3 regions of the Kosakonia sp. MUSA4 genome follow, and region 1 is predicted to be linked to each of the others. Evidence: riboswitches for the same ligand, from Rfam matches in the RefSeq annotation. Region 1 holds a riboswitch; each other region holds the start of a gene.

Region 1 (3,278 bases):
AGCAAAGCCGCGGTATTGAGCAGATCAATATTGCTGTCGCGCAAATGGATTCCGTTACCCAGCAGAACGCCGCACTTGTTGAGGAAGCCTCTGCTGCGGCACATTCGCTGAAAGAGCAGTCGCAACTCCTTAAACAGGCCGTTGCCGTCTTCAAACTTAACTGAGGACTGAAACGGTGTCAGGCAGGCTTCGGCCTGCCTCTTTTTTTATGGTCGAGAAAGGTGATTTTGCGTTCCGGTTCCAGCAACGCAAGGCGTTTGAAAGGGAGCGGGGAGGCTGGTAAGGCTGGGCTGGGTGAAGCAACAGTCACACCGCATGAAAAAAGTGCGAAACAATGAAAATTAGGAGTTTTCCTACGATCTGATAAGCAGTAGACTATCCTTTTCCCTATTACATAACAAAATGAAATATACGATTCCAGCCAAGCTGTTCTTCGGTTTTTTAGCAGTTACTTTTGTTTGTTTAATATACTTGTTGATTAATGTGGTGATGTAAACATGAAAAATGAAACGACAGAGATAGATTTACTGGAGTTGCTTTTCTTTATAAAAAAGAAAAGTAAAAGCATCATTTTATCAATGGCGGTAGCGCTGATTTTAGCAATTATTTTTTTGTGGGTTGAAAAAGATAAAGTAGATATCAATTATGAGGTAAAAATAAACAGTGATGCTCCCAGTATGATTATTAATTGTGATACTGATTTTGATTGCAAGTCGAATTTCATTGAATCCATTATCAAAGACAATAGTGACAGATTTACCATTCAGCCAGATGAAAGAACAAAAGTAATTAATCTCATCTGGAGAGGTACAGTTTCAGAAAAACCGGTTGCTGATGCTGCCATTAAAGCGATATATCAAAAAATCAGTGCCTGGTATATCCAGGATTATCAAGCATATAAAAGAATAATTGATGATAATAAAAACAATGAGATGAATGGCACTGAACTCTATACAAAAATAGCCTTTATTACAAAGCTTGATTATTCAAAGGAAAAGGATTTTATCTTTCTCAGTAAGGGTGAAGTTAGTAAGAAATACAAGGCAGGGATATGCATAATGTTATCGTTAATGCTGGGGTTTGTTTTATCGGCTTTTTATCATTTAACGAAAAGAAGCATTGTTGAATATAATGAAAAGAAAATATTCAAGAAATCGCAGATCGGCTAAAGAGTATAAAGAGCGTGGTTACTCGTTACCCAACGTGATACCCGTGGATATATAATGTATAAACCCGCTGAGTGAAGTATCCAACAAATGATGTCCACTCTGAAGTTGCGGGTTTTTACAGTGGTAAATGGGAACAGGCTCAGCCAGATGGGTGTTATACGACACCCATTTCCTTAGCAGGGTAATTAAAAAAGTTAACTGATTTAGCTTTAATCAATACGATTGATAACCGGGAGCAGCACAACATAATTATAAAAAATTCGTTTCGGGTTTTGTATAGACACTGACCACATCACCGTATTCCTTTCCTGCCAGGCAGTAAAAAACCGTTCTTTACGGGGTAGAGAAACATACCTGTGATTTCAGTAGCCACGAAAGTCAACGTGTCAGACTGCCCGTCAGTATCGCTGTTGTATATTTTACCGCTCTGAAATCATTAAATTCTCATGGCTTGCACCTGCTTATTGAAAAGCAGATTAGCCGGTGAAGCTGTCGTTGTGACGTGAGCGTGTCAGCATGGGTTGCGATGCGAGGCATATGCTTTTTTATAAGGGTTGTGTCTTTGTCTTCCCGCTGGCATGATCCTGAACAGGGATTAATGAGAGCATTAATCGCAAGTTTTTGATTTTTTAGTAAATGACTCGGGGTGCCCTTCTTTGTGAAGGCTGAGAAATACCCGTATTACCTGATCTGGATAATGCCAGCGTAGGGAAGTCAGATGCCTGTCGGGCCATCACTTCTTTCACGGCCTGGCAGGAGCGAAACCATGCAACCTGACCTGCTCGATCGTGCGCAAACCGCACATGCCTTACAGCAATTCCGCCGCCATTCCCCGCTTGTTCACTGTATGACCAATGATGTTGTACAAACCTTTACCGCCAATGTGCTGTTGGCGCTTGGCGCGTCACCGGCCATGGTGATTGATCGCGACGAGGCGCAGCAATTCAGCGCGATTGCCGATGCGCTGTTGATTAACGTGGGTACCTTAACCCGCGAGCGGGCCGACGCGATGCTGGCGGCCGCTGAAAGCGCAAATGCGGCGGGCAAACCCTGGACGCTCGATCCTGTTGCCGTTGGCGCACTCACTTTTCGTACGCAATTTTGTCAGCAACTGCTTGCCCTGCATCCGGCGGCGATCCGCGGCAATGCCTCTGAAATTCTGGCTCTCGCGGGAGCGAGCGCAGGCGGGCGCGGTGTCGATACCACTGATACCGCCAGCAATGCGTTGCCCGCGGCGCAGGCGCTGGCGCGGCAAACCGGTGCGGTGGTGGCCGTTACCGGCGAAGTGGACTACGTCACTGATGGCCGTCGTACACTGATGGTCGCGGGTGGTGATGTGCTGATGACGCGGGTTGTCGGCACCGGTTGCGCATTATCCGCCGTAGTCGCCGCCAGTTGCGCACTGCAAGGCGATCGCCTGGCGAATGTGGCCGCTGCCTGCGCCTGGTTCGGGCTGGCGGGCAGCCTGGCGGTAGCGAACAGCAACGGGCCGGGCAGCTTTACGCCCGCGTTTCTCGACGCGCTCTACACACTCGGCGGGGAGGGCGCGTTATGAAGCGAATCAATGCGTTGACCATCGCCGGTACCGATCCCAGCGGCGGCGCGGGAATTCAGGCCGATTTAAAAACCTTCTCGGCGCTCGGCGCTTACGGCTGTTCGGTGATCACCGCGCTGGTGGCGCAAAACACCCGCGGCGTGCAGTCGGTGTACCGTATCGAACCAGATTTTGTCGCCGCGCAGCTCGACTCGGTGCTCAGCGATGTACGTATCGATACCACCAAAATCGGCATGCTGGCGGAAACCGATATCGTCGAAGCGGTGGCGGAGCGCCTGCGCCGCTATCAGGTGCGTAATGTGGTGCTGGATACGGTAATGCTCGCCAAGAGCGGCGACCCGCTGCTGTCGCCCTCCGCCGTGTCGGCGCTGCGTCAGCATTTACTGCCGCAGGTTTCACTTATTACGCCCAATCTGCCGGAGGCCGCGGCGCTGCTTGACGCGCCGCATGCCCGCAACGAGCAGGAGATGCATGCGCAGGGCGAAGCGCTGCTGGCGCTTGGCTGCGAGGCTGTGCTGATGAAAGGCGGTCATCTGGATGATGCCGAAAGCCCG
Region 2 (3,278 bases), 2.2 Mb from region 1:
CAGACCGTTATTGTATCACGTCATTGATCGTCTGCCCGACACATCGCCACGGTGTCTTCGATCAGGCGACGCGCCACTGTGCCCGGCGGCGGCAGTAGCGGCAAGGCGTCATAGCGATACCAGCCTGCATCTAACAGTTCTTTCGGATCGATATGAATTTCACCGCTGTCATACTCCGCCATAAAGGCCGTCATCAGCGATTGCGGGAAGGGCCATGGCTGTGAGGTGACATAACGCAGGTTCTTCACCTTGATGCCGCTCTCTTCCATCACTTCACGCGCCACCGCCTGCTCCAGCGTTTCGCCAACTTCAACAAACCCGGCAAGCACAGTGTAGATGCCATTGCGATGACGGGTATGTTGCGCCAGCAGGATGCTGTCGTCGCGGCGAATCGCGACAATAATGCAGGGGGCAATTTGCGGATAATAACGTTCCCGGCAGTGGTCGCAGAGCATCGCCCACTCGGTTTTGCTCGGGTGCATGGTGTGCCCGCAATAACCGCAAAACTGATGCGAGCGATAAAACTCGGCCAGTTGCACGCCGCGCCCGGCTAACTGGAAAAGACCGACATCTTGATCGATCAGCAGCCGCACGGAGCCCATATCATGCCGACGATTCTGACGAACCATCCACACCGGTTCGCCCTGCCATTCCCCAATGTGGAGCGCGCTTTGACCCACAAGTTCGAAATTTCCTGGCTGACCATGTGGTAATTCTCCACCGGGCAACCATAATTTTTGTTCATGGCTCACGATCCACCAGCCACGATCGGATGCTTCAATAATACGTACCATTGCACTACCTTAGCTTCACTGGCATGTTATTAACATTATTATTACATTTTTCTGAACTTACATATTTGCGGAGCCATTTATGCTAAACCAGTTAGAAAGCCTGACAGAGCGCGTTGGAGGAAGTAACAAACTTGTCGACCACTGGCTACTTGTTCGTAAGCAACTTCTTGTTTCTTACTACAATCTGGTTGGCATTAAACCTGGCAAAGGATCGTACATGCAGCTCAATGAAAAAGCGCTGGACGATTTTTGCCACAATCTGGTGGATTACCTCTCCGCTGGCCATTTCAATATTTATGAACGTATCATCAGCGAAATGGAAGGTGCCAACCCACTTTTAGCCGCCACGCAACTTTATCCGCAACTTGAAGCCAATACCGTGGAGCTTATGAATTACTATGACTCCAGCCTGGAAAACGCCATTGATGACGACAACTGTCTGGAGTTCCAACAGGCGCTATCGGATATCGGCGAAGCGCTTGCCGCCCGCTTTATGCTGGAAGATAAGTTGATTGTGCTGGCCTTTGATAACGACCTCAATGTGAGCGCCAACGACGAAAGCGGAATGGCGCGCCCCGCTTGAGTTCTTAAACATTAACGCGTAGTTTAAAAAGCAGTCCCCCGTTTTCGGACGGGGTTTTTCTTGTCGGAGTGCCTATATTTCCACAAAATCATTCGCGATGCGTCGAGGCGGCAAGTTCGTGAATCCCCAGGAGCTTACATCAAGTAAGTGACTGGGGTGAGCGAACGCAGCCAACAAAGAGGCAGCGTGAAGGATGAAGGGGAAAAGGCTGAGACCGTTAATTCGGGATCCGCGGAACCTGATCGGGTTAAGACCTGCGAAGGGAACAAGAGTAATCCATTCACAACGACCACCCTCACGGGCGGTTTGCTGCCATTACTCCATCCGTCGTCTGACAAGCCATCTCATAATTATGGAATGAGCTATGTCTGCAAAAACTGTTACACGCCGTGAACAACGCGCCCAGGCGCAACACTTCATTGATACGCTGGAAGGCACCGCTTTCCCCAATTCGCAACGCATTTACATCACCGGTTCGCAGCCGGATATCCGCGTGCCCATGCGTGAAATCCAGCTTAGCCCGACGCTTATCGGCGGCACCAAAGCGCAGCCGCAATATGAAGAAAACGAGGCCGTGCCGGTATATGACACCTCCGGCCCGTATGGCGATCCGGCTGTCGCCATTGATGTACAACAGGGGCTGGCAAAGCTGCGTGCACCGTGGATAACCGCCCGCAACGACACTGAAACGCTCGATGAACGCAGCTCCGCGTACACCAAAGAGCGGCTGGCCGATGACGGCCTCGATGAACTGCGTTTTAGCGGTTTGCTGACACCGCAACGCGCCAAAGCGGGCCGCTGCGTGACCCAGTTGCACTATGCCCGCCAGGGGATCGTGACGCCGGAAATGGAATTTATCGCTATCCGTGAAAACATGGGCCGCGAGCGCATCCGCAGCGAAGTGCTGCGCAGACAGCATCCGGGCGAAGGTTTTGGCGCGCGCCTGCCGGAAAATATCACGCCGGAATTTGTCCGCGATGAAGTGGCGGCCGGTCGCGCCATTATTCCCGCCAATATTAACCACCCGGAATCGGAACCGATGATTATCGGTCGTAACTTCCTGGTTAAAGTGAACGCCAATATCGGCAACTCGGCGGTCACCTCGTCCATCGAAGAAGAGGTGGAAAAACTGGTCTGGTCAACCCGCTGGGGCGCGGACACGGTGATGGATCTCTCCACCGGGCGTTATATCCATGAAACCCGCGAATGGATCCTGCGTAACAGCCCGGTGCCGATCGGCACCGTACCGATCTATCAGGCGCTGGAGAAGGTCAACGGGATCGCCGAAGATCTGAACTGGCAGGCGTTTCGCGACACGCTGCTGGAGCAGGCGGAACAAGGGGTGGATTACTTCACCATTCACGCGGGCGTATTGCTGCGTTATGTGCCGATGACCGCCCGCCGTCTGACCGGCATTGTATCGCGCGGCGGTTCGATTATGGCGAAATGGTGCCTTTCCCATCATCAGGAGAACTTCCTCTACACCCACTTCCGCGAAATCTGCGAGATCTGCGCCGCCTACGACGTTGCATTGTCGCTGGGCGACGGCCTGCGTCCGGGTTCCATTCAGGACGCCAACGACGAAGCGCAATTTGCGGAACTGCACACGCTGGGCGAGCTGACCAAAATCGCCTGGGAGTATGACGTACAGGTGATGATTGAAGGCCCGGGACATGTGCCGATGCAGATGATCCGCCGCAATATGACCGAGGAACTGGAGCACTGCCACGAAGCGCCGTTCTACACGCTTGGACCGCTCACCACGGATATCGCACCGGGTTATGACCACTTCACTTCCGGCATTGGCGCGGCGATGATTGGCTGGTTTGGCTGCGCGATGCTGTGTTATGTCACGCCGAAAGAGCATCTTGGTCTGCCGAATAAAGAGGATGTGAAACAGG
Region 3 (3,278 bases), 2.9 Mb from region 1:
ATAAGCGATCTTCCGGATTGCGCCAGCCTTGGATCTGGTGGCTGCCGACGGCAATGGCTTTACTCATGCGCTGGCTTAATAGCACCAGGCCGAGGCAGCAGATCATCTGCATCAGCGCCAGCAGCGCGGCGCGGGCCGGATCAAAATCGAAACTCAGCGCCTGATAGATCGCCAGCTCAATGGTGGTGGCCTGCGGTCCGCCGCCCAGCGACAGCACCGTAGCGAAGCTGGCGAAACAGAGCATAAAGATCAGCGCTGCGGTTGGTGGAATCTGGCGGCGCAGCCACGGCCATTCGACAAAGCGGAAAAACGCCCAGCCGCGCATGCCTAACTGCGCGGCAAGCTGGCGCTGTTCGCCGGGGATCTGCTCCAGCGCTTGCAGCAGCAACCGCGCCGCCATCGGCAGGTTAAAAAACACATGCGCCAGCAAGATGCCTTGCAGGCCATAGGGTGAGAAATGCCACTCCAGCCCCAAAATATGCCAGAGCGAGGCCAGCCAGCCCTGGCGGCCATACACGCTGAGAATACCGAATACCGCCACCAGCACTGGCAGAATCAGCGTCATAGCGCACAGACGCAGCAGCGCAAGGCGGCCAGGAAAACGCCGTCGGTACAGGGCGCGAGCGAGGAAAATCGCCGGAAAAACGGAGAGCAGGGCAGAGAGAAAGGCCTGCCAGAAGGAGAAACGCACCACATGCCACAGATAGCTGTCGTGCCAGAAGGCCGACAGATCGGTGAGCGGTGCGTTTTGCCACAGCGCCAGAAAGGCGGCCAGCGCCACCGCCACCATCAGCGCGGCGGCGGTGAGGCCGGGAAGCAGCCAGCCGGCAATCAGCGGCTGACGGCGCGTTGCCATGCATTAATCCATGATGCGCGTTGAGCGGCGACTTCTTGCGGCGTGAATTCAAACGAGGTTTGCGGTTTTTGCAGCGTATCAAACCCGGCCGGTAGCGGTACGTTGCTGACCGGGTACATCCAGTTGCCGGTGGCGATGGTGTTCTGGAATGCCGGAGACACCATAAATTTCAAAAATTTTTCTGCCAGCTCCGGCTGCTTGCTGGCGGCAGTGCGGGCGGCAACTTCAACCTGCAAGTAATGCCCTTCGCTGAAATTCGCCGCGGCGTAGTTGTCTTTTTTCTCTTCGATCAGATGGTAGGCGGGTGAGGTGGTGTAGCTCAGCACCAGATCGCTTTCCCCTTTCAGGAACAGACCGTAGGCTTCGCTCCAGCCTTTGGTGACCGTCACCGTTTTGGCTGCCAGCTTCTGCCAGGCGTCCGGCGCTTTGTCGCCGTACACTTTTTGCATCCACAGCAGCAGACCAAGGCCCGGCGTACTGGTGCGGGGATCTTCGTAAATCACGCGCCATTTCTGATCGCTTTCCACCAGTTCTTTCAGGCTTTTCGGCGGGTTTTTCAGTTTGTTTTTATCGTAAACGAAGGCGAACCAGCCGTAGTCGAACGGCACAAAGGTGTCGTTTTTCCAGCCGCCAGGCACGTTGACGGCATCCGTCGCCACGCCACTTTTGGCGAACAGTTTGGTTTGCGATGCCGCTTCCAGCAGATTGTTATCCAGCCCAAGCACCACATCCGCTTTGCTGTTTTTCCCTTCCATACGCAGACGGTTGAGCAGCGAGACGCCATCTTCCAGCGCCACAAATTTCAGCTCGCAGTTGCAGTCGTTTTCAAAGGCTTTTTTCACTGCCGGGCCGGGGCCCCAGTCAGCGGAGAAGGAGTCATAGGTGTAGACGGTGAGTACAGGTTTGGCAAAAACGGGAGCGGCAACCAACAGCAGTAATGACAATGATTTTTTTAACACTTTGCACCTCAAAAAATGGGTGGCAAAGGATTTTGAGAGGCAGCCTCAAATCCCTTCGCCGGCGTTATCCGGATCAGGTTCGACGGGTATTTTCTCAGCACACGCCATTGGCGCAGCACCCCGTTGAGAACGCCGCTATTGTAATGATTTGGTAAAAAATGCGAAAGCGTTATGGATCGGGCGGCGCATACCAGGCCGATTTAAAGTCAAACCAGCCCAGCGTATTCATGCGCAGCCCGCGCATACTGCGTTGCCCCTGGATCCTTAGCCAGTGGTGGATTAACGGCACCATCGCTTTACTGGCCAGCAACTGCTGAGACCAGGCGGCGAGGTTCATCTTTCCAGCGCGCCACTCGGTGGCGGCGGCTTGCCAGTCGATTGGAATACAGTGCTGCAACAACGGCACTTCATACAGGTTGGCAAAGACCGAGAAGTTGAGCGGCAGGGTAAAGTTGGCGCTGTTAAGCCACAGATCGCTGGCCGCTTCACCCCGGTGCCACTCGGCGTACTCCACCCTTTGTACGTGAAGTTTTACCCCCTGTTCTGCCAGTAAATCACTCATGATGCGTGAGAGCGCCTCGTGCTCGTTGTGTTCGCGGTAGAAGGTGAGCGTCAACGATTCCAGCCCGGCAGGCTTCTCGCCGACGCCGGGACGGGCATGATGCCAGCGCGGCAGCAGGCCGTAGGCCGGGAACCAGTAACGTTGATAACGTTCGTCGGCATGCCATAACAGGCTGGCGGGGGAGAGGATCTGGCTTACCCACTCTCTGACCGCCGGGCTGGCGCCGCGGCTGGATCGCGCGTCAAACAGCAGATAGTAGCAGCCCTCTTCCAGGCGGCTTTCGACCGCTTTTTCATCGCCGGTCGGCCCTTCCAGCGTCAGCCCGCAGGTTGGGTCGTCGCTGAGATCCGGCAGCATCCAGACATTCACTTCATCAATCAGGGCGCGGAAGCCGAAATAGTCATCAAAGGCGTGAATCTTCAATTGGTTATTGGTATTGCGCACCACGGCATACGGGCCGGTGCCAATCGGCTGGCTGGCGAAATGGGGCTGGGCGTTCCACTCCTGCGGCAGGATCATGGAGGGTACATGCCCCATCAGCCAGGGGAGCCAGTTATCCGGCTGCCAGAGATGAATATCCAGCGTCCAGGGGGTTGGAGAGACGACCTCGCGGATATGCGAATAGAGCGGCAGGGCGGTCGCCCGTTGCAGGGAAGCAATCACATCGTTCATTTCCAGCTCGCGGCCGTTATGAAAGTGGATGCCTGGGCGTAAATAAAAACGCCAGTGTAAAGGGGAAATCGCCTTCCAGTGATGAGCGATATCCGCTTCCAGTTCCCCATTTTCCTCATTTATGCGCGTCAACGCGCTGAAGATTTGCCGCGCCATATGGGTTTCGGAGCGTCGCAACGGCGTGCCCGGCAGCAGATTGCGCAGCGGACGATAATAGAGCACGCGCAGA

Evidence for each region. Region 1 has a riboswitch for thiamine pyrophosphate ahead of thiM (hydroxyethylthiazole kinase). Riboswitches for the same ligand answer to the same signal wherever they lie in the genome.
Region 2: it holds a riboswitch for thiamine pyrophosphate, as region 1 does, so the genes downstream of both, thiC (phosphomethylpyrimidine synthase ThiC) here and thiM (hydroxyethylthiazole kinase) in region 1, are expected to answer to the same signal.
Region 3: it holds a riboswitch for thiamine pyrophosphate, as region 1 does, so the genes downstream of both, thiB (thiamine ABC transporter substrate binding subunit) here and thiM (hydroxyethylthiazole kinase) in region 1, are expected to answer to the same signal.

The regions. Positions count from the first base shown of each region.
Region 1 is NZ_CP025697.1:3,468,678-3,471,955, reverse strand. It holds gene C0557_RS16415 (methyl-accepting chemotaxis protein) at 1-164, shown strand, start outside; gene C0557_RS16410 (hypothetical protein) at 498-1,169, shown strand; TPP riboswitch at 1,802-1,898, shown strand; gene thiM (hydroxyethylthiazole kinase) at 1,936-2,724, shown strand; gene thiD (bifunctional hydroxymethylpyrimidine kinase/phosphomethylpyrimidine kinase) at 2,721-3,278, shown strand, end outside.
Region 2 is NZ_CP025697.1:5,715,136-5,718,413, reverse strand. It holds gene nudC (NAD(+) diphosphatase) at 21-794, opposite strand; gene rsd (sigma D regulator) at 874-1,377, shown strand; TPP riboswitch at 1,432-1,659, shown strand; gene thiC (phosphomethylpyrimidine synthase ThiC) at 1,742-3,278, shown strand, end outside.
Region 3 is NZ_CP025697.1:615,072-618,349, forward strand. It holds gene thiP (thiamine/thiamine pyrophosphate ABC transporter permease ThiP) at 1-856, opposite strand, end outside; gene thiB (thiamine ABC transporter substrate binding subunit) at 832-1,815, opposite strand; TPP riboswitch at 1,848-1,948, opposite strand; gene sgrR (HTH-type transcriptional regulator SgrR) at 1,985-3,278, opposite strand, start outside.